DNA from 3 places in the Paenibacillus sp. GM2FR genome. Region 1 is predicted to be linked to each of the others. Evidence: riboswitches for the same ligand, from Rfam matches in the RefSeq annotation. Region 1 holds a riboswitch; each other region holds the start of a gene.
What was found. A riboswitch is a leader RNA that binds a small molecule or an ion and turns the genes downstream of it on or off. The one in region 1 is predicted to bind ZMP and ZTP.
Positions count from the first base shown of each region.

Region 2: another riboswitch for ZMP and ZTP. It lies ahead of rpiB (ribose 5-phosphate isomerase B); the one in region 1 lies ahead of purT (phosphoribosylglycinamide formyltransferase 2).
Region 3: another riboswitch for ZMP and ZTP. It lies ahead of PAEVO_RS12400 (bifunctional 5,10-methylenetetrahydrofolate dehydrogenase/5,10-methenyltetrahydrofolate cyclohydrolase); the one in region 1 lies ahead of purT (phosphoribosylglycinamide formyltransferase 2).

Region 1 is NZ_MKZM01000008.1:2,588,051-2,595,349, forward strand. Features, by position in the region: gene PAEVO_RS11575 (response regulator) at 1-618, opposite strand, end outside; gene PAEVO_RS11580 (MATE family efflux transporter) at 817-2,175, opposite strand; gene purT (phosphoribosylglycinamide formyltransferase 2) at 2,497-3,657, opposite strand; ZMP/ZTP riboswitch at 3,738-3,818, opposite strand; gene PAEVO_RS11590 (LysR family transcriptional regulator) at 3,881-4,756, opposite strand; gene dapA (4-hydroxy-tetrahydrodipicolinate synthase) at 4,868-5,767, shown strand; gene PAEVO_RS11600 (PAS domain-containing sensor histidine kinase) at 6,011-7,299, shown strand, end outside.
Region 2 is NZ_MKZM01000011.1:150,784-158,082, reverse strand. Features, by position in the region: gene PAEVO_RS29090 (FtsW/RodA/SpoVE family cell cycle protein) at 1-440, shown strand, start outside; gene spoIIR (stage II sporulation protein R) at 689-1,384, shown strand; gene PAEVO_RS29080 (L-threonylcarbamoyladenylate synthase) at 1,582-2,742, shown strand; gene PAEVO_RS29075 (manganese efflux pump MntP) at 2,824-3,387, shown strand; gene PAEVO_RS29070 (low molecular weight protein arginine phosphatase) at 3,442-4,029, shown strand; ZMP/ZTP riboswitch at 4,131-4,212, shown strand; gene rpiB (ribose 5-phosphate isomerase B) at 4,327-4,791, shown strand; gene PAEVO_RS29060 (TIGR01440 family protein) at 4,877-5,461, shown strand; gene PAEVO_RS29055 (serine hydroxymethyltransferase) at 5,552-6,802, shown strand; gene upp (uracil phosphoribosyltransferase) at 7,146-7,299, shown strand, end outside.
Region 3 is NZ_MKZM01000008.1:2,793,247-2,800,545, forward strand. Features, by position in the region: gene PAEVO_RS12390 (glycoside hydrolase family 32 protein) at 1-568, opposite strand, end outside; gene PAEVO_RS12395 (LacI family DNA-binding transcriptional regulator) at 751-1,743, opposite strand; gene PAEVO_RS12400 (bifunctional 5,10-methylenetetrahydrofolate dehydrogenase/5,10-methenyltetrahydrofolate cyclohydrolase) at 2,059-2,907, opposite strand; ZMP/ZTP riboswitch at 2,975-3,054, opposite strand; gene PAEVO_RS12405 (permease) at 3,212-4,222, shown strand; gene PAEVO_RS12410 (TIGR03943 family putative permease subunit) at 4,320-5,291, shown strand; gene PAEVO_RS12415 (CobW family GTP-binding protein) at 5,292-6,395, shown strand; gene PAEVO_RS12420 (YolD-like family protein) at 6,478-6,729, opposite strand; gene PAEVO_RS12425 (GTP-binding protein) at 7,129-7,299, opposite strand, start outside.

The DNA of each region.
Region 1 (7,299 bases):
GCGGAGGGAAGTTGAAGACGTATGCTCCTTATCCTTATCTACAGAAGCGGGATATAATGCCATAACAGCAGCCAGATAACTCCCCCCATTCAAAGACAAACCGTAATTTCGAGTCTTCTCCTCAATGATCGAGCGGGGCAATTTCCGGGTTAGCAGGGATGCAAGAAAGGATTCCCGAAGCAAAGGCAGACTCGTGCGGTAATGCTCCTTCAACTGGCGTACATCCTCTCGCTCCGCAACCTCCATATCAATCTTGTCCTTGATCTTCCCCAATAGCTCCATGAAGCTTTCGGCAGAGAATGGCTTAAGCAAATACTCGTCCACGCTAAGCGTAATCGCTTGACGGGCATAATCAAATTCATCGTATCCGGTTAAGATCACGATTTTGCACAGCGGCTGAAACTCTCTAAGCCAAGAGGCCAGCTGGAGCCCATCCTGAAACGGCATACTGATATCGGTAATGACAACATCCGGCTCCAATCGCTCCGCAAGCTCCACGGCCTCTCTCCCGTTCTCCGCCGTTCCCTCGATCTTGAATCCACAGGCTCCCCACTGGATTTCCTGCACGAGTCCCTCCCTTACGTCGGCTTCGTCGTCCACTAACAGCACTTTATACAAGGCAACCCCTCCTGTTCTATTCTGTCAAATTAGTTAAAAGAATCTAATGTGATCTTACCGCGGCGCATCCAAATTTGGAATGCATCATTTTCACGCTTTTTAAAAGCAAAAAAAAGAACGAATGCACGGCTCTTGAGCAACAGAGTGATTTCTGTTCTTTAAGTCATGATTCGTTCTGTATTCGATTGTGTAAAGTCCTTACGCCTGAACCGGTATGGAGACGGGTTTAGCAGGCGTGCTTAATCTTTTAATGCTCAGGGAGTAGGCAATACCGAGCGGAATGACGGCTCCGAGCCAAGCCAAGGGATTCGCCAGGCTTGCGCCGAGGAACCCGATCTGCGCGGTCAGGAAGATGGCAGCCAATACCCGCATGATCAGTTCCATGATGCCGGCTACGGTTGGGATAAAGCTCTGTCCCAGCCCCTGCAGCGTGAAGCGGTAGATGAACAACAGCGACAGAAGCAAATAGGTGCTGCCGTTCGATAAGAAATACAGCTTGCTAAGGGACAGCAATTCTTCTTGTCCTTGACCGACGAAGAGGCTGACGGCTGCAGGACCCGCGAATATAACCAGCAAGCCCACGGCGATGCTGAAAGATCCCGAGACCCAAATGCATTGTTTAACTCCGAGCTTAATTCGGTCTATGCGATTCGCTCCGAAGTTCTGGGCGGCAAAAGTCGCCATCGTAATGCCAAAGGAACTCATGGGCTGCGTAGCGAGCATGTCAATCTTCTGAGCCGCAGTATATGCGGCTACGGCTGTTGCCCCGAGACCGTTAAGCGTAATCTGTAAGATGATGGCTCCGATCGCAATAATGGAGGCTTGGAAGCCCATCGGGAAACCGACCCACATATGCTGGCGTATAAATTTCCAATCGATGGACCAATCGGCATTCTTGAACTGCAGAAGCGGAACCTTTTTATGAATGTATAATAAGCAGAGAAGGCAGGAGAACAGCTGCGAGACCACCGTGGCCAGCCCTGCCCCGGCTACGCCCATCTTGAATACAAGAATAAACAACAGATCGAGAACGATGTTCAGAATGCTTGCGACCACCAAGAAGAGAAGCGGCGTCCGACTATCCCCGAGCGCTCTGAGCAGGTTAGCCAGCAAGTTGAACAGAACGGCTGCGCCAACGCCCCAGTTAATGACGATTAAATACGAATAAGCATCATCCAAAATTTCTGCCGGCGTATTCATCATGACGAGGACGGGCTTCGTAAATATGACACTCACAATGGTGAGGAAAACCGTGAATACAAGACTAATCCATATACTCGTTCCCACGCTTTTGCGAACGCCCGCGATATCCTTGGCGCCAAAGCGCTGCGCCGTTATGATGGACAAACCTGCCGTCAAGCCTTGGGCAAAGCCAATGACAAAAAACAAAATACTGCCTGTCGAGCCAACGGCCGCAAGAGCGTTCACACCAATGGTCCGTCCCACGATCAGGGTATCCGCCATATTATAAAATTGTTGAAAAATATTTCCGATCAAAAGCGGGATCGTAAACATAATGATCAGCCTGATCGGACTTCCTTGCGTCATGTCTCTCATGTAGATTCTCCTATGCCGTCATAAACGTTCCTCTATATATTTATTGGGTATGATCATGCTTTAAACCGTGCCTATAAAGCATCGCATTGAAAACATTATAATGGGTGAGGGTCGTTTGTATTCTTGTGTATCTTATCACGAAAGAACATAAATTTCTGCATATTTATCATCAAAACCTAAACGAAAACAAGACATGATGATCAGGACGGTTCATACCCGTTCTAATCCACGAAATAACGTCAATGAAAAAAGATCAACCGGTTAATCGGTTGATCTTTTTTTATATGATCATGGAAGCACCATCCTAAGAATCAAGAACGATTATGCTTCTTCAACAGCAAGCTTATCCAAAGCCTGCTTCGCACGCGAACGCGCTTCTTCCACTGCGCCGGCGGTTGACAACGCTACTGCGACCCGTCTTCCGACCTTGGTCACCGGTTTCCCAAAAATGCGCAGCTGCGTATTCGGAACAGCCAGTGCTTGCTCGGCGCCGGTAATTGTGTAACTCTCCAGCTCTCGCGCCGCTTTCAGCGGACGGCTGGCTCCCGGCGTTATCAATTCGATCTCCGGGATCGGAAACCCTAGAATGGCGCGGACGTGAAGCGCGAATTCTGATAAATTTTGCGTGACCAGCGTAACCAATCCGGTATCATGCGGTCGCGGAGATACCTCGCTAAAATACACTTTATCCTCGGCCAGGAACAATTCAACACCAAACAATCCATAACCGCCAAGCTCGTCGGTAATCGTCCTTGCAATATATTTAGCTTCCTCGATCTGCTCTTCGGACATGTCGTGCGGCTGCCAGGATTCGATATAGTCCCCGCTCTCCTGAATATGCCCGATTGGAGCACAGAAGTTTGTTCCATTGACGGAGCGGACGGTCAGAAGCGTGATCTCCGATTGGAACGTAATGAATTCTTCAATGATCACTCTTCCGTTCTGTACACGACCGCCTTCCATGGCGATGTTCCAGCAGGGCTCAATATCCCCTTCGGAGCGACATACACTCTGGCCTTTGCCAGAGGAACTCATCAGAGGTTTAATCACGCACGGGAACCCCATGTCCAGGACAGCCTGTTTAAATTCCTCATACGTATCGGCAAATCGGTAGTCTGCAGTAGGAAGTCCCAACGCCTCTGAAGCTAACCGGCGAATCCCTTCACGGTCCATCGTAAGCTTCGCAGCTCTGGCAGTAGGTATAACCCGATACCCCTCTTCCTCCAGTTTAACCAGCTCCGAGGTAGCCAGTGCCTCGATTTCGGGCACGATCAGGTCCGGTTTCTCCTGCTCAATAATTGCGCGCAATCTCTCCCCATCCAGCATATCGATGACATAGCTATGATCGGCAACATGCATGGCAGGAGCGTCGGCATAACGATCGACGGCTACGGTTTCAACCCCCAATCTCTGGGCCTCAATGATGACTTCTTTCCCCAGTTCTCCCGAACCTAGCAGCAGTATTTTCTTCGTTTTTAACATCGTGGTTTTATCCCCTTTTCGTAGTTTCAGAGACTTATAAAAGCAGAAGATAATAAAGAGGTAAGGGAAATAAACTCCCTTACCTCTGCCCAGGCGTACGGCCGTCGTCATCTATGTGCTCCCTCATGGTCCCCCATGCTACGCCAGTCACACATAAACCTATACATTGTTATTTAAATCATACTGAATCTTCCCGCTAATTGCAATATCACCCGAGGCGACATTAGGATTTAGACTTCAGCATATCGATTGCATCCTTCAGCGATTGTGAAAGCCACTTCTTGGGGTGAATGACCAGCTGAATATCCAAACGAATGTCAGAATGCGCAAAGGGAAGAATCGCAAGCTCACCACGCTTGATTTCCTCCTCTGCTACCATCCTCGGCAATAATGAGATACCCGTACCGGACATCACATATCTCTTGATTGCCTCGGGATTGCCCAATTCCAGCCCTATTCGCATTGGAACTCCGCTGGCACGCAGCACCTTTTCCAACATCATGCGGTAATTACAACTATCCTCGGGCATAATCCATTCGGCATCAGCCAGATGTTCTAGCTCTATGACCGGTTCAACATGAAGCGGATGAGCCGGATGGGCAATCAGCAGGAGGGGCTCTTCCCGAACGGGGATCCAATTCAAGGAGGAATCCTCCGGTTTTTCATCCAAAATAAGACCGAGATCGTACTCGCCTTCTCTCACCTTACTGATGATGTTATCTTCACGATCCGGTTGTAAACGGATGACAAGATCCTCATGCCTTAGTTTCAGTTGGTGAATGACGGACGGAAGAAAATAAGCGGCCAACGAGTCTATCGTTCCGATCGATAAGGTGCCTCCGCCTTGCTTGGTCAGCTTTTCCTTCGACTGCTGAAACAGATCCAGCATTTGAACGGCATACTTGAACAGCTCCTCACCCGACTTCGTCAGACGCAAGCCTCTGCCATACCGCTCAAACAGCTTGACGCCGTATTCCTTCTCCAGCTTCTGAATTTGGGTGGTTACGCTGGATTGGGCATAACCCAACTCATCCGCGGCTTTTGTAAAGCTCTGGCGAATCGCAACCTCCCTGAAGGTTTGCAGGTAGATAAGTTCCATCACTCTCTCCTTATCAATAATATTGATAATAACTATCTATTATTATAGATAACGCCGATCTTAATTCCCATGATAAAGTATAGCCATCATTCATGAATTGGAGGAAAGATTATGCTGACTCAGCAAGAACTGCATGGCATTTATGTTCCTGTGATCACTCCCTTTTCACAGGATTACGAACTGGATCGTCCGTCTTATCAACGTTATTTAAAGAATTTGTTATCATATGATATTCAGGGATTGGTCATCAACGGAACGACCGGTGAAGCGCCGACCGTAGCTTGGGAGGAAGTCGTGCAGGTTGTGGAGGAAACGCGTGGGAGTCTGGACGGACGGCTATTGCCGCTCATCATAGGTACGGGTACGAATGATACGGTGTCCAGTATGAAACGAACGGAACTGGCAGGTCATATCGGTGCTGATGCGGTATTGGTGGTCACGCCGTATTACAGTCGTCCTTCGATCGATGGTATCCTGCAGCATTTCCGAAAGGTGGCCGAGGTCGGGATCCCGGTTATTCTGTATGAGGTTCCTTCGCGTACTGGAATCCGGTTACCGGTTGATGCCGTAAGAAGAATCATGGAGATCCCCGGGGTGATCGGGGTGAAAGACAGCACCGAGAGTACGGAGCTTACGAGAAGTTTATCCCAATACGATACAAAGCCCGTTCTATGCGGCAACGATGTCCTCTTTCATGAGATGCTGTGTCATGGAGCTTCTGGGGGAATTCTGGCATCGGCTAATGTGAATACCGAGGCTTTCATTCGGGTGTTTCAATTAGCTGCCCAGGGAGATTACTACCGATCCGAAATGGAGTTTGAAGTCCTGCTTCCCTACATTCATAAGCTGTTCGAAGAATCCAATCCCGCTCCGCTAAAATGGCTGCTTGCCCAGCAAGGCCTGATCTCATCGGATACCCTTCGTCTGCCTATGGGGCCCATTACGGAAAAGCTTAAGCTATCTTTAGATCACGCAATTCAACAACTGACAAACACCGACTTCTCGGTGTAACCTGCTTTCTCCTCGAGAACGGCTAGGCGTACTCGCTGCCTATCCATTCTTAAGCTGAAAGATTCATGTTATGGGGCATGCACACTTTCAATTCAGGACAAATGTGATGGATGATGCAGATTTTTATGCGAAAGCATGAAATTCCTGCTTAGATCTATCGCTTTAAAGGATTGATGAATGATTTCGACCCACTTATAATATGGGTACATTCAATCCTCCCAGAATTTTGAAAGGAGACTTGCAGTGCTGCCCTATTCCAGCCCTAATCATGATTTTGCCTTTGAACAATCTGTAATCGGAATGGCAATGGTATCGCTTGATGGAACGATTCTCAAGGTCAATTCGGCACTATGTGATCTATTGGGATACACACAGCAGGAGTTAACTGCCGGGGCGCCGCAAGAAGAAAACAGCTTCCGCGAGTTACTGAATCGAGTGGTTCAGAACGCAAGAGCTGCGCATGGCCTTCAGCAATCCGTAACCCCGTTTGAATATGCTTATCGCCATCCGTCCGATCGCGAGTTATACCTTCATGCACGTTGCAGCATTGAGCAGGATCCGGAGCAGGGTCCCAAGGGATATTTGGTACAATTCGAGGATCGAACCCTGCTGAGACAGCTCATGAACCAGCTGGAGCAGAAGGAACAGAAGCTCAACGAGAAGGAACATTCTTTTCTGCAGCTGCTTGAAGGACTGCCCCTCTCCGTACTCATCACAAAAAAAGGCATTGTCCACTATGTTAATCCTGCCGGGCTCAGACTTGTTAACGCTACGCATCCCCGTGACGTCCTTGGAATTTCAACCGACGTGATCGTTGACGCATCGTACCATAACGCATTGATGAAACGCAGGGCAAAATATGCGGAGAGCGGAGAGATCGGAAGCGTCGATTATTTGATACGCTGTCTGGACGGGCAAGAGAAAATGGTCAACGGGTTCACGTTCATCATCAATTATGATGGCGAGAAAGCTGCGGTCGGGATCTTCAGAGATATCACAGAACAGCAGATAGAAGAGGATCGCGTGATGCAATCCGAGAAGCTGACCACCGCCGGTCAGTTGGCCGCCGGCATTGCCCATGAAATTCGGAATCCATTAACTTCGATTAATGGATTCGTGAAGTTGCTGCGATCAGCGGAACGCAGCAACGAGCTCTATTTTGAAATCATTGAATCGGAGCTCAAACGCATCGAGCTCATTGTCAATGAACTCCTGGTACTTTCGAAACCGCAGGGCGTTCACGTGAGCGGACCCATCGACGTGTATGCCATTATGGAACAGATCATTACGCTTATGAAGGTTCAAGCAGCCCTCAAAAATATCGAGATCATCCCTCATTATCCGAGGGTACCGGTCTTCGTCCAGGGTGAAGTCAACCAGCTCAAGCAAGTATTCATCAATCTGCTGAAAAATGCCATGGAAGCGATGAATCAAGGCGGCACCATTACCCTGGACATCCTGCACAACGCTCAAGAGGTCCAAATTATCGTGCAGGATGAAGGGGTTGGAATGACGCAGGAGCAAATCCAATC
Region 2 (7,299 bases), on a different contig from region 1:
GTATGAGCGGCGAGGGTTACATGCAGGGATCGTCGATCCAGTCGGGCAGAGTTCCTTATGCGTACTCCGATTCCATATTTGTGCAGATTGCCGAGGAATTCGGTTTTATCGGATCTTCCGTTCTGCTTCTGTTATATTTCATCCTGATCCATCGGCTGATCCTGATTTCCTTGGAATCTCGGGAGCGTGCGGGACCGTTTCTCATTATAGGGATCGTGGCTATGTTCTTATATCAGATCTTCGAGAATATCGGCATGTTTATCGGCTTAATGCCGCTGACCGGGATCACGCTGCCCTTCATCAGTTACGGGGGAACCTCCCTTGTGATCAGTATGGCCAGTCTGGGGGTAGCCATGAGCGTGAAGCTGCATGGACAGGAAGTGGAGGAAGATATGCCGGATCCGCATGCATATCGCCCGGCGGCTTCTAAGCAGGCCTAAACTTTTCCTTGCGGGAAGCTCAATAACCGCTCCATTCTAGTTTAAAAATGTGGGCATGAAAAACAGACAATCTAAATAATCGAGCTTGGCGAAGATGCGATTCCGAATGGGGATCGCATCTTTTTTGGTTCGTGCCGCACCCATCTATGATTTTTATATCAAATTGCTAGATTCTACGTTTATATCTTTTTCCGGCGGACATACTGATAGCATCATAGAGTTTCGTCATAGAGAGGCGGTTGTCCGAGATGAAAAATTATAGTGAAACCCTCCGTATTATCGTGAAAAAAATGGTTGTGCTCTTATCCTGTATGTTTATGGTCATCATGGCTTGGGAAGGACAGCAGATTGACGCTTCCGTTGTTGGCGGTCCGATCCCCCAGGAATCGATACGTCTTCGCATTCTGGCGAATTCCGATAGCCCGTCCGATCAGCTGGTCAAACGAGAGATTCGTGATTCGGTTGTTGAGCAAATGCAGCTCTGGGTCCTGCAGCTGGAGAACCCGCAAAGCCTGGAAGACGCCAAAGAATTAACCCGGCAGCATCTTCCGGAAATCCGCCAATTGGTGGGTGAAGAGTTGAAGAAAAGAGGAATTACGTACAGTTACACCGTAGAGCTTGGCGTCGTGCCGTTCCCGACGAAGTTATACGGGGGCACGGTGTATCCGGCCGGCGATTACGATGCGCTGCGGATCACATTAGGGGAAGGTCAAGGGCAGAACTGGTGGTGCGTCTTGTTCCCGCCGCTTTGTTTCATCGATGGTGGCAGCGGGGATGCGGCGGCGCAGCCTGTTGACACAGGTATCCAAACGGTTTCTGCAGAGGCTGGTGAAACTTCCCGAGAGGAAGCACCGAAGAATGCAGGCGATAGCGAACCGGAGGTCCGCTTCTTCTTGTGGGATATGTTCCTTGGCATTTGGAACTGGGTGGTAAGCTTGTTCTAGGATTATGAGCGAGCTGATTTTCAATCCTGACCCGGTATGATAAACTTTAATGTAGAAGAGTGCTTTCTCTTTGGCGCGACTGGTTTGAATGGGGACCGGCACGGGACTGAAGAACGAAAAGCGCTTTTTATTTTGGGACATAGGCAAAACTCGCATTGAAGTTTATATATTTCATATACAGAAAGATTGGGATAGGTATGGAACAGAACGGCATGGAACCTAACCAGCAGCGGGAGAACGGCTTCCGCCATGCTGCTGCAAAATCAACTCAAGTGTGGCATGTCTCGAACTCGCTTTCCAGGGAGGGCTTGGGCTCGGAGAAGGAAGCGAAGCAGGCATTGCGGGAAGCGGGGCAGGTGCTCGAGCTCGGCGGAACGGTGGCCTTTCCGACGGAAACGGTCTACGGGCTTGGCGCAGACGCCGGCAATACCGAAGCGGTTGAGAGCGTCTTTGCCGCGAAAGGCCGGCCGTCTGACAATCCATTGATCGTGCATATTTCGGAGCTAACTCAGCTCGACGGCTTGGTCCGTCATGTGAATGAGACGGAACGGGCGCTGATGGCAAGGTTCTGGCCTGGGCCGCTGTCGCTGGTACTGCCCGTTAAACCGGGAGCAGTATCCCCACGTGTGACGGCAGGGCTCGACACCGTTGCCGTGCGGATGCCGGATCACAACGTGGCGCTGGCCTTGATCAGCGCCGCCGGGCGTCCGCTGGCTGCGCCGAGCGCGAACCGTTCCGGTCGGCCAAGCCCGACGCTGGCCAGCCATGTCTTGGAGGATTTGGCCGGGGCGATCGACGGCGTGCTCGACGGCGGCCCTGCCGGGGTGGGCGTCGAGTCGACGGTGGTACAAGTCGGCGAAGACGGCGCCGTCACGGTGCTCCGCCCGGGCGGCGTCACGGCCGAGCAGCTTGCCGCCGTAGCGGCAAGCGTGCGCATGGACCCGGCGCTGCATCGCGCCGCCGGGGATGCGGAGAGCCCGGCGCCGCGCTCGCCGGGCATGAAGTACACGCACTACGCACCGAAGGGTGCGATGTGCGTGGTGCAGGGCCCGCGTGCCGACGCCGTGTCGGCACGCATCGCGGCCGAGCTTGAGGCGGCCGCCCGGCGCGGGGAGGTGACCGGCGTGCTGTCATTCGACGAGCACATCGGTCACTACCGCGCGGACGTTGCCGTCTCGCTCGGCAGCCTGGCCGCGCCGGAGGAGGTGGCCCGCCGTCTGTACGCCGGCCTGCGCCGGTTCGATGACGAAGGCGCGACCTTCATTCTGGCCGAAGCGTGTCCGGAGCAAGGCCTCGGAGCAGCCGTCATGAACCGGCTGTTGAAGGCCGCGGGACACCACATCATCGATGTGAATTGAGCTGCCGAATGAACGCTTTTGGCATCATTTACCCCTTGTCCGCATATGGTGTACAAGACCATGGGACTTGGGGGAATGGGCATGCTGGAGGCGTCTGTCCAATCGGGACAGCTTGCGGCGATTCTGCTGATGGCGGTTGCACTCGGGCTAGACGCATTTTCGCTTGGAATCGGAGTTGGAATGAGAGGCGGTATGCGCTTAGGCCATATGCTGGGCATCAGTTTCATGATCGCGTTGTTTCACATGCTGATGCCGCTGCTGGGTTTATTTGCCGGCCGCTATGTAGGCATGTTACTGGGTCACGTCACAGGGCTTGCGGCCGGAGGGCTGCTGCTTCTGCTCGGCGGGCATATGATGTATAACGCCCTGCGGGGCGGAGAAGGACAGCGAATCCATCCTACCGCATTTTTAGGTATGCTGCTGTTTTCGCTTAGCGTCAGCATCGACTCCTTCTCGGTAGGCGTTTCGCTCGGGATGTTTGTGGATGATGTATTGTTGATCGTGATTTCCTTCGGGATCGTGGGCGGTTTGCTGTCCATTCTCGGCTTGCTGCTTGGCCGTCAGGTAAGCAACAAGCTGGGGGAGTACGGTGAAATGCTGGGCGGGCTGATTTTGGTCATCTTTGGCATGATGTTTATCTTTTGACGTTATATTTGTTACAATAACCCCAAAGAACCTACGAACGGGAGGAATGGGACCGTGAAAAATATACTGTTTGTCTGCACGGGAAATACCTGCCGCAGTCCGATGGCTGAAGGCATGCTGCGCAAGCTTGCCAAACAACGGGGCGTCCCGCTGGAAACGAAGTCCGCCGGTGTCTCGGCCGTGGATGGAATGCCGGTGTCCCATCATGCGGAATCCATACTGCGAGACCAGGATATCCAAGAACGCTTGGTGTCCAAACCATTGACCGCGAACCTGGTGGAGTGGGCAGACCTGATTCTGACGCTGACCCAGTCGCATAAGCAGTATGCGATAAGGCAGTTCCCGCATGCTGCAGACAAGATGCACACTCTGAAAGAGTTTGTTGAGGATGACCGCCGGGTGCTGGATGATCTGCGGGAACAGGATAGTCTGTATGCAGCGCTTGAGCTGGCCAGATCTCTGGGCCGCGATGTCAGCGACCGTGACCGGGAGCGTCTGATTGAGCTGCGACAGCGTATCCCGAGCTTCGATATCTCCGATCCTTTTGGAGGCTCGCGGGAGGAATATGAAGCGACGGCTGCAGAGATTCGGACGGCGTTGTTTCGTCTCTTGGACAAGCTGGAAGCGGATCAGCATAAATAGGGTCGGCTTAGACGGAATCGAAGAGTACATCCGTGCTCAAATGGCTAAAAAAGCCGCTTGCCTTTCACAAGGTATTGCTTTAAGATGAAGGTGAAAAACAAAAGATCCGGTGTAACTGGCGACGAAGTGGATGAAACCACGATGGAGCATCGGAATATACGGCCGGTCGCCTGGGCAAAGAGCATTTGGAGCACAATACGTGCGCCGACTGCTCTTTTTTCGTCTTTTGCGTGGAGTTTGGGTTATAATGAAACAAGCTAAAACGCAAAAGCGAACATACGAGGGGGTTTTTCATAGATGAAAATTGCATTGGGTACGGATCATGCCGGCATTCGTCTGAAAGAGGAAATCGTGGAAGTCATTCGGGGTCTTGGACACGAGGTGGAGGATCTGGGCTGCGGCTGTTCCGATTCCGTGGATTATCCCGATTATGCCCTACCGGTGTGCGAGAAGGTCGTCTCGGGTGAAGCGGATCGCGGCATTCTAATCTGCGGCACGGGCATCGGCATGAGCATTGCGGCCAACAAGGTGCCGGGTATTCGCTGCGCGCTGACCCATGATGTGTTCTCAGCCAAAGCGACTCGCGAGCATAACGACAGTAACGTGATTGCGCTGGGTGAGCGTGTCGTCGGTCCCGGACTTGCCGCCGAAATCGTCAGCGCATGGCTGACAACGGATTTCAGTCATGGCGAGCGCCATGTCGGCCGCGTGAACAAGATCAAGGCCATCGAGGAGCGTTACCTGAAGAATGAATCGCGATAGGTGAACGCGCGCGTAAAGCAGCTGCGGCTATCGTGATAGGGGAATGAAGCATCTTCTGTGAAAAAATCATCGGGAGGACTGTGACATGACGGATATCTCCAAGGTTTCCTTGAACGAACAGACAGCGCGTATTGTCCGCGAACTGGCCGAAGCGGCCGTCTTAGGCCCTGGTAAAGTGCTGGTCATCGGAGCCAGTACCAGTGAAGTGGTCGGACGACGGATCGGTACAGGAGGCGCTTTAGAAACGGCTCAGCAGCTCCTTCAGGGCATTGCCGAGGTTCAAACGGAATTCGGTTTTGCTGTGGCCTATCAATGCTGTGAGCATCTGAACCGTGCGCTTGTCATGGAACGCGAGCTGCTTGAGCGGCTGGGCTTGACGGAAGTGGCGGCTGTTCCCATTCCGGGAGCGGGCGGGTCGATGGCTTCCGCAGCTTACCGCAGCATGAAGGAGCCTTGCCTTGCGGAATCGATTGAAGCCCATGCGGGTGTCGATATCGGCGAGACGCTGATCGGCATGCATTTGCGGAGAGTGGCGGTTCCGTTCAGGCCGAGCGAGCGTTATATCGGAGAGGCGCGCGTAACCGCGGCTTATACCCGCCCGAAGCTGATTGGCGGAGAACGCGCGGTGTACCGGCTTGAGCAGAGGGATGATTCCACGCTGTGCGATTGATTCGAATGAGAACTCGCTTTTTTAATGATGACAACTTGTAGTTTTGAATTTGCAAGAAAAAATAATGATTGATTATGGGAGGATATGAACATGATGGAACATTTGCGGAAGAGTGACCCGGCTGTATTGGAAGCGATGGATTTGGAGCTGAAGCGTCAACGCAGCAACATTGAACTGATTGCCTCTGAGAATATTGTCAGCGAAGCGGTTATGGAAGCCATGGGGACCGTTCTGACGAATAAATATGCGGAAGGCTACCCTGGCAAACGCTATTACGGTGGCTGTGAGCGTGTGGATATCGTGGAAGATATCGCCCGTGACCGTGCCAAAGAACTGTTCGGAGCCGAGCATGCCAACGTTCAGCCGCACTCCGGTGCCCAAGCGAACATGGCGGTATATTTGGCAGCCCTGAAACCTGGAGATACCGTGCTCGGCATGAACCTGGCCCATGGCGGCCATTTGACTCACGGAAGCCCGGTTAACGCTTCCGGCCTTCTGTACAATTTCGTTGCCTACGGCGTGCAAGAAGACACGTTCCTTATCGATTACGACGAAGTCCGCAAAGCGGCATTCAAGCATCGCCCTCGCCTGATCGTGGCGGGTGCAAGTGCATACCCTCGCATCATTGATTTTGAAAAGCTTGCTGCCATCGCGAACGATGTTGGTGCGTTGTTTATGGTCGATATGGCCCATATTGCAGGTCTCGTTGCGGCAGGACTTCATCCGAATCCGGTTCCGCATGCCCATTTTGTAACGACAACGACGCATAAGACGCTTCGCGGACCTCGAGGCGGTATGATTTTGTGCAAAAAAGCTTGGGCGCAAGCGATCGATAAAGCGGTATTCCCCGGCTCCCAAGGCGGCCCACTCATGCATGTCATTGCTTCCAAGGCCGTTGCGCTTGGCGAAGCATTGGATCCGTCCTTCAAGACGTATGCAGAGAACGTCGTAAAGAACGCGAAAGTGCTGGCCGATACCCTGATCGAGGAAGGTCTGAACATCGTATCCGGCGGAACCGATAACCACCTGATGCTTGTGGACACCCGTAATCTGGACATCACCGGTAAAGACGCGGAGAAAGTTCTGGACTCCATCGGCATTACCGTGAACAAGAATGCCATCCCGTTTGATCCGACCAGCCCGTTCGTCACCAGCGGTATCCGTATCGGTACCCCTGCGGTTACTTCCCGGGGTATGGATGAGCAAGCGATGGTGACCATCGCGAAAATTATAGCCATGACATTGAAGCAGCCGAAAGACGAGGCAACGCTTGAAAAAGCAGGCCGTTTGGTGGCTGAGCTTACAGATCAATATCCTCTCTATGCTGAAATGAAATATTAATCACAGTTTCCTTTGCATAAGAAGCCTATGATAAGAGGACCCCGCCTGATGCAGGTGGGGTCCTTTTAGGAGCTATAAACATTCTGGCCAGATTGCTATGCTCTCATTTTCCCAGTCAGGTTGCTTCCCGGTTAGCATCAATATAGGCGAGAATGGAAAACCTAGGTTCAGGGCAGAAGAAGATCCGGTTCGATTATAAGGTCAAAAACTCATGGAATAAAACATGACCCGTGCAGGTGTCAATTGACTAGAGGGAATGATATAATAGACAGGATTTATGGAGCTCACAAATATTTACGCCCATATTGAAATAACATTTGTACTCAAACCGGAGGGACCAGACATGGGAAAATTGGTGATTTGTGATCACCCGTTGATTCAACACAAACTTACATTTATCCGCGATATGCGGACTAACACAAAAGACTTTCGCGAATTGGTAGACGAAGTCGCGACTTTGATGGCTTATGAAATTACGCGGGAGGTTCCTCTTGAAT
Region 3 (7,299 bases), 210 kb from region 1:
TTCCTGTCTGATCACCCCTCTGGGCGCCGATGACGAACCGGAACAGGTCTTCGTCTTTCCATACCTTCGGATCCCGGAAGTGCTCGGTATATCCGTCCGGCACACGGTCTATCAGCGGTTGATCGAATTTCGTAATGGTGCCAACGCGGTCCATCACCGCCATGCATTGATAAGAATGCCTGCTCCATCCCTCATCCCGGGTGTTCCCGGTATACATCAAATACAGTATGTCGTCTTTCACGATCCCACTTCCCGAATAGGCGCCATATGCGTCAAACGAGTGCCCGGGCTCAATGGCAATGCCTTTGTTTTGCCAGTGCACCAAGTCCTTGGAGGAGGTGTGGTACCAGTATTTCAAGCCGTGAAACGTACCCAGCGGAAACCATTGATAAAACAAGTGATATTCCCCGTTATAATAAGAAAATCCGTTGGGGTCATTCAACAAGCCCATGATGGGCTGTATGTGAAACCTCTGCCTCCATTCGCTTTGTTTTGCTTGCTCCTTTAAGGAGGAAATCTCTTCGGGAGAGGCCTGATCCAGGCGTCGGTATTTCCGTTCTCTGTCCATGTCTCTTCTCCTTGTAAATGGGCTTTCTAATAGCAACAAACGGATCATGCTGTGCGTGAACACCAGCCTGATTCACTTGCAGTGGAACCGGTTCCAATTCGAGGTAAAAATAATGAACTCAGCTCCAATACCAGGCAAAAACAGTATTGGAACCGGTTCCGTTTTTTTTCAGTATAAAATACCTAATTTAGATTGTCAACGCTTTCCCGATGAATCATATCGCAATTCATGACCGTCAGGAAATCCACAGGCTCGTCGTTGACCAGCTTTATAATATGCTGAGCTGCGAGGTGGCCCGCTTGGGAATATCCATATTTAACGGTTGTCAATCCGGGATGAATCACTTCGGTTACGTCGTATCCGCCAAAGCCGGTAACGGAGAGTTCGTTGGGAATATGAATGCCTCTCATGTGCGCCGCTTTCATCACGCCCAGCGCAATGTTGTCAGTAGCGCAGACCACCGCAGTAGGCATCGTTCGGTTTTGCTCAAAAATAGCCAAAGCCTCCGCAACTCCATCCGCCATCTTAAATCCACTTTCATAGAAAATCGCTTCCACCCCGTCATACTCGCTTAACGCCTTCAGAAACCCTTCTTTCCGCTGAACTCCGACAGCAACGTCTTTTTCCGTCACACCGATATAAGCTATATGACGGTGTCCCTTGGACAGCACATATCGGCCCATGTCATAGCCTGCGGCATGGTCGTTATAAATCATGCTGTGGACCTCCTTATGCTGTTGTCCGAGCAGAATGACGGGAATGCTGATCTCTTTAATCGCGGCAAGATGTGTTTCCGTCACCTGGGTGGCGAATAAAATGATGCCAGATATTTTTTGCCTAGCGAGATCATACAGCGCTTCTATCTCCCTGGATAAATCCTGGCTTGCATTGATGATGAGAAGCTGATAACCGTGTTTCCTTAATTCTTCATCCATGCCGGCAACGGTCTGCGATGCCGAGAATGAATCCAGACGCGGCACAATGGTGCCGATCATGTTGGTTTTTTTCGCTTTCAAGCTCTGTGCGAACGAATTCGGAATATAGCCGGTTTCCTGAATGACCAGCTCAATCTTTTGGCGTGTCGCATGACTGACGGAACCTCCGTTTAAGAAACGGGAGACCGTGCTTTTGGCAACTCCGGCTTTTTTGGCAATATCTGCAATCGTGTTCTTCATTCGGTTCTCCCGGGAGCCGTTTGCGGCGCTGCACCGAACGGATAAACCTCCGCAGCTCCTTGCTCCGCCACACAACAGGCAATGATTCGTTTGTGCATGAATCTCTCCCCTTCGATTTCACTTTTTCCTAACTATAACATGACGTCTGGGCATCCGTGAAATGCAGACTTCACCCCGAGCCTTTGATGGGCAATACTTTTCTGCGTTCCAGACTCTAGCGGGGAACGAAGCGATTCAAAGGGGGATTCTCCATGCAAATCCCCTTTCGGGACGCGTAAATGAACCGTGCCTTATCCCGTTATTACATGGTTACTGTTAGGCTTGCACGGTTCGCTCAGCCGATTCGACGGTATGCTTCAGCAATGTAGCAATCGTAACGGGGCCAACACCGGCAGGTACTGGTGTAATTGCGGATGCCAACTTCGCGCAGGCTTCGTAATCGCAGTCGCCGATATTGCCTGGATTATAGCCGGCATCCAATACGACGGCTCCCGGCTTGATCCAGTCCCCTTGAATGAAATTAGGCTTGCCTACGGCCGCAACCACGATATCCCCCTGGAACACAATCTCCCCAAGGTTCTTCGTTCTCGAGTGGCAGATCGTAACGGTAGCATTGCGATTAAGCAGCATCATCGATACCGGCTTACCCAGAATCGGACTGCGTCCGACCACCACGGCATGCTTCCCTTCGATCGGCAGATCATAATAATCCATAATCGCAATAATCGCGGCAGGCGTACAAGACGGGTAATCGGCAAAACCAAACGCATTTTGCGAGAAACCAAGCGTGGTCACTCCATCCACGTCTTTTTCAATATCAATAGAATCAAAAGCCGCCCGTTCATCGATATGATGCGGAACCGGATGCTGCAGCAGAATGCCGTGGACATTCGGATCCTCGTTCAGCTCTTGGATCGCGGCAATCAGCTCTGCTGTCGTTGTTGACGTCTCCAGTACCACTTTCTTGGATATGATGCCAAGCCGCTCGCAAGCATTTCCCTTCATCCGCACATAGGTCGCCGAGGCAGGATCATCGCCAACCAGAATCGTTGCCAGACAAGGCGTTACCCCTTGCTGCTTCAATTCCTGTACCTTTACGGCCAGCTTGGCCTTGATATCGTCGGATACCTTTTTTCCATCCAAAATTACGGGTTCCTTACTCATGCTAATCCGCTCCTTCGCCATTGTATTTAAAAAACATAAAGAGGCAAGGCGACTTCATCGTCTCCTTACCTCTTGCCCAGGCGTACGGCATATGATCCTATGTGCTCCCTCTTGGTACCCCAAGCTACGCCAGTAACACATAGATAACTTTTTTTAATATACCACGACTTTGGACATCGCGCTACCGATGACGAAACTGACCATTTTAAATCGTAATCTTTTTGATTAATTTAGGGGAATCACGTATGTTGCTGATGGTACAAGCATAGAATGTCCTAAGATCAAATCGCTCCAGGAGGCCCAAATGAAATATCCGGTAATCTTCAGAATGCTGCCCTTCATTATTCCGCTTGTCTTCGTGATTCCGGTCTTGACGATATGGCTGCAGAAGGATTTAAGTCTACTCTCAAGCCATGACATACAGCAGGTAAAAACCATTTTTACGGGTATTTTCCTTGAGGCACTTCCGTTTGTGCTGCTTGGGGTGCTAATTTCGTCCCTCCTGCAAATGTTCGTCAAAGAACAGTGGGTGCGTCGTATCACGCCCAAAAATCCGGTCGTCGGCGTCCTGTTCGCTTCCATGCTGGGGATCATGTTTCCCATATGTGAATGCGGTATGATCCCGGTCGTCCGAAGGTTGATGCTCAAGGGGATGCCTGCCTACATCGCCGTAACCTTTATCCTCAGCGGTCCCATCCTGAACCCCATTGTGTTCGCTGCAACGATCATGGCCTTCCGTTCGCATCCCGAAGTGACGATCGGCCGGATGGGACTGGCTTTTGCAGTCGCGGTGACGGTAGGTTTGCTCGTCTATGTTTTTTCAAGGAGCAACCCGCTCAAGCGTTCTTTTCAAGAGTTTTCCGAACGTGATTCCGCCAATGGCGGACGCAAGCTGCATGAGCATCCCAAAACATGGAGAAGCATGTTTGTCCACGCCGGAGACGAATTGATTGAGATGGGCAAATACCTGGTTCTTGGCGCATTCCTGACGGCCTGCATCCAATCCTTCATTCCAAGGGAGGAGCTGCTGGCATTGGGGAGCGGTCCCGCCGCCTCTTACTTGTTCATGATGGGGTTTGCTTTCATCCTATCCCTCTGCTCGACTTCGGATGCCTTTGTGGCATCGGCGTTCACGCATACCTTTACCGTAGGCCCGCTTGTTTCCTTCCTGGTGCTCGGCCCGATGCTGGATTTCAAAAGCCTGCTCATGCTGTCGGCTACCTTCAAAACCAAATTTGTGATCGGTTTAAGCCTGCTGGTGATGACGCTCGTATTTATCGGCTCTGTAGCCGTTGACGCTCTATTAGGTGGTTAGCTGGCGAGAGAAGGAAGATTTGCGAAAAACGAAGAGGAGATTACCGGGACCGTTCAGACTCACCAGGTACCCGTTGAGATTGGAGGTGATTGGGACCATGAAGTCCAGTTTGAGGATACGGATTCACTATACGCTCCGGTCGCTGCTTGTTGCGTCTCTCGCCGCTTATATCATGCATCTGAACGCTTCAGATTCGCTTGAATATTACTTAGCGCCTCATATGCAGACCCTGCTGCTTCTATGCCCGGTTCCGCTGTTGTTCATTGCATTCGGCATGATATGGCATTCCCTTGCAGGTGATTCAGGAGAGGTGTGTGATTGCGAGCACCCCCTTCCTGCCGGCCTTGTCAAAAACGTAACGGTATACGGGCTATTCATGGTGCCGCTGCTGTTTGGCCTGCTCCTGCCGGACCAAGCCCTCGGCAGCGATATGGCTGCCAAAAAAGGCATGATCTACACCTATCCGAATCCCGATGTGCGCCGTAAAACCGATGACCGCAACGCTTCCGTCTTTTCTGGCACGGATAAACGATTACCCGAAGTTGATCAGGGAGTACCAGAAGACCTCACATTAAACGAACGATTCGTTGCCAAGGACATCTATAGCGTGGAGTTTGCAGAGCTTGCCAAGCGCTTATATACGCTGCCCGTCATCCGGGTGGAACCGAACATTTTCTCGGAAACCGTCGGGGCCATGGATATGTATAAAGAGCATTTTCAAGGTAAAGCCATCACGGTCCAAGGCTTCGTCTTCCGCGACGGACATATGAATGAGGATATCTTTGCCGTCAGCCGATTCCTCGTGATGTGCTGCACGGCCGATGCTGTCCCGTTCGGGGTTCTTGTGCGCGGCACAAATGCTGCCTCGTTCGCTAATGACACGTGGGTTCAGATCGATGGCACGATCCAGGTTACCACCTTGAATGGTAAAGAGACTCTGCAAATTCAAGCGGAGCAGATTCAGCCGATTGAGCAGCCGGCATCCCCTTACATTTTCACGAATCCGGACTCCGTCGCGGAGTTTGATGAACTATATTCGAACATAACGATACCGGGAGGTAACAAATAAATGAACAAGATACCTGTTGTACTGATCAGTGGGTTTTTGGGAAGCGGCAAAACCACGCTGCTGCTCAGACTGCTGGCGTATGCCGCCAAGCGGCAGTGGAGAACCGCCGTATTAATGAATGAGATGGGCGAACAAGATGTGGATGGCGATACGGTCTCCGGCGAAATGCCCGATCTTCCGATTGAGAAGCTGCTCGACGGATGTATCTGCTGCACCAGGCGAGACGAGCTGGGTCAAGCATTACAGACCCTGTTCAATCAGAAGCCTGATCTCATATTTATCGAGACGACCGGCGTGGCGAATCCTGAACAGATCCTGGAGGATCTGCAGGATCCATCCCTGTCTAATCAAATCTCAATCCAGCGCAAAATCGCCTTGGCCGACTGCAGCAAATTTCTGGAATACAACAGCTTCTTCGCATCCAGCCGTGAACTGGTCCGCACTCTGAGGGGGCAGATTAGCTTCGCGGATATGATCATCCTGAACAAGGCGGGGGACTGCGACGATAAACAGATCAACAAAGTCATCACCTCCATCCGAAAAATAAACACGACGGCAAGTCTGGCCGTAACCGACTACAGCCGGTTGGATGAGAATGAAGTGTTTACGTCGCTTCAGCTTCAGCCCCGGGAGGATGGGATCCATTCGTCTCCACCTTCGAACCGGAGGCAAGGGAATCTTGCGGATCGTAAGCAGGACAAACCGTTGATTGACGATCACGGCAAGCATGGGCACGACGCCCCTGAGGGAACAGTCATTAACCTTGACCACCATAGCCATCAGCACGGAGAGGAGTCCGGGCACAGCAGCCCTTCCTTTACGGGCCTGGACACCTTGACATTATCTGCTCCATCTCCCTTCCCGCTTCAGATGAGCGTAATTGAAACTTTTCTCGCCGCTCTCGGCTCCAGTCTGATTCGGGCCAAAGGTTACATTCATCTCTCGACGGGTCCCTCTCTAGTTCAGTGGGCGGGTTCACAGCTTGAGTGCCAACCAAGCACGCTGCAGCTGCAGCGCGGCTATCTAACGCTGATCGGCCATCGTTTGAATAAAACGCGCATCGTCCAGGAGTGGGAAGACTTGCTAAGCGGCGTGGTGCAATGAAAGCTGGATGGTTGGTTGGATAGATAATAGATATAAAAAAAAGGAGGTCCACAGAGGATCTCCTTTTTCGATATGCTTCGGATTAGTCCCGAGGATAATTCACTTCCATAATGTCCATAAAAGGAACCTTTGTAATGACGCCATGCTGTTTCATATGCACCTTCCCTGTGCGGGAATCCATTTGATCGATTTGTCCGCGGACCGCTTCTTCCCATCCCCAGACCGTCAGTACGATGACCGATTCCTCCTGGTATGCTTCCGTAAGCTGATTTCCGAGCTCTTCTAGTACAAACTCATCTCTAGTGGGTCTCTTTGGAACTTTTGCTTTTGCCATAACCTTGTCCTCCTGCTTTATGTTGTTCATGCGTCAGCATTACATTCTCAATGAAAACTGAACTTTTAAGATAACTGAATTAGGAATCTACTTCCTATTATACATGAAATACGATTCAGAATACTTGGGACAGCGGAATGAAGGATTAGAATATGCGTATAAACAGGGAATAACTTGTTGAACTTTCCATGACAAATATCCCCTTTAAGTAAACTGTAGCGCTCTTCTTCAGCACTGTCTACGAAAAGGGGATCATATTCTAGAAAACCTGATCATGTGGGAGATGTTAATCCGACATTCATCAATACGCTCTGTATATCAAGAACAGCAAAGCCACTACGAGTGGCCCCTCAACTGTTCGTAATTATTACGATTAATTTCATTCAAAAAAATATAGCCTTACAGCGATAGCTCTTCGATGGCCATCCATGGCAGCGGATTATGAAAAGTCGACCAATCCAGCTGCATTTCCTGATCGTTCAACAAACATTCGTCCAGCTTCTGTTCGATTTGGGTCTGTTCCATCCCAATCCCGATCATCACGAGCTCCGTCATCCGATCTCCCCAGGC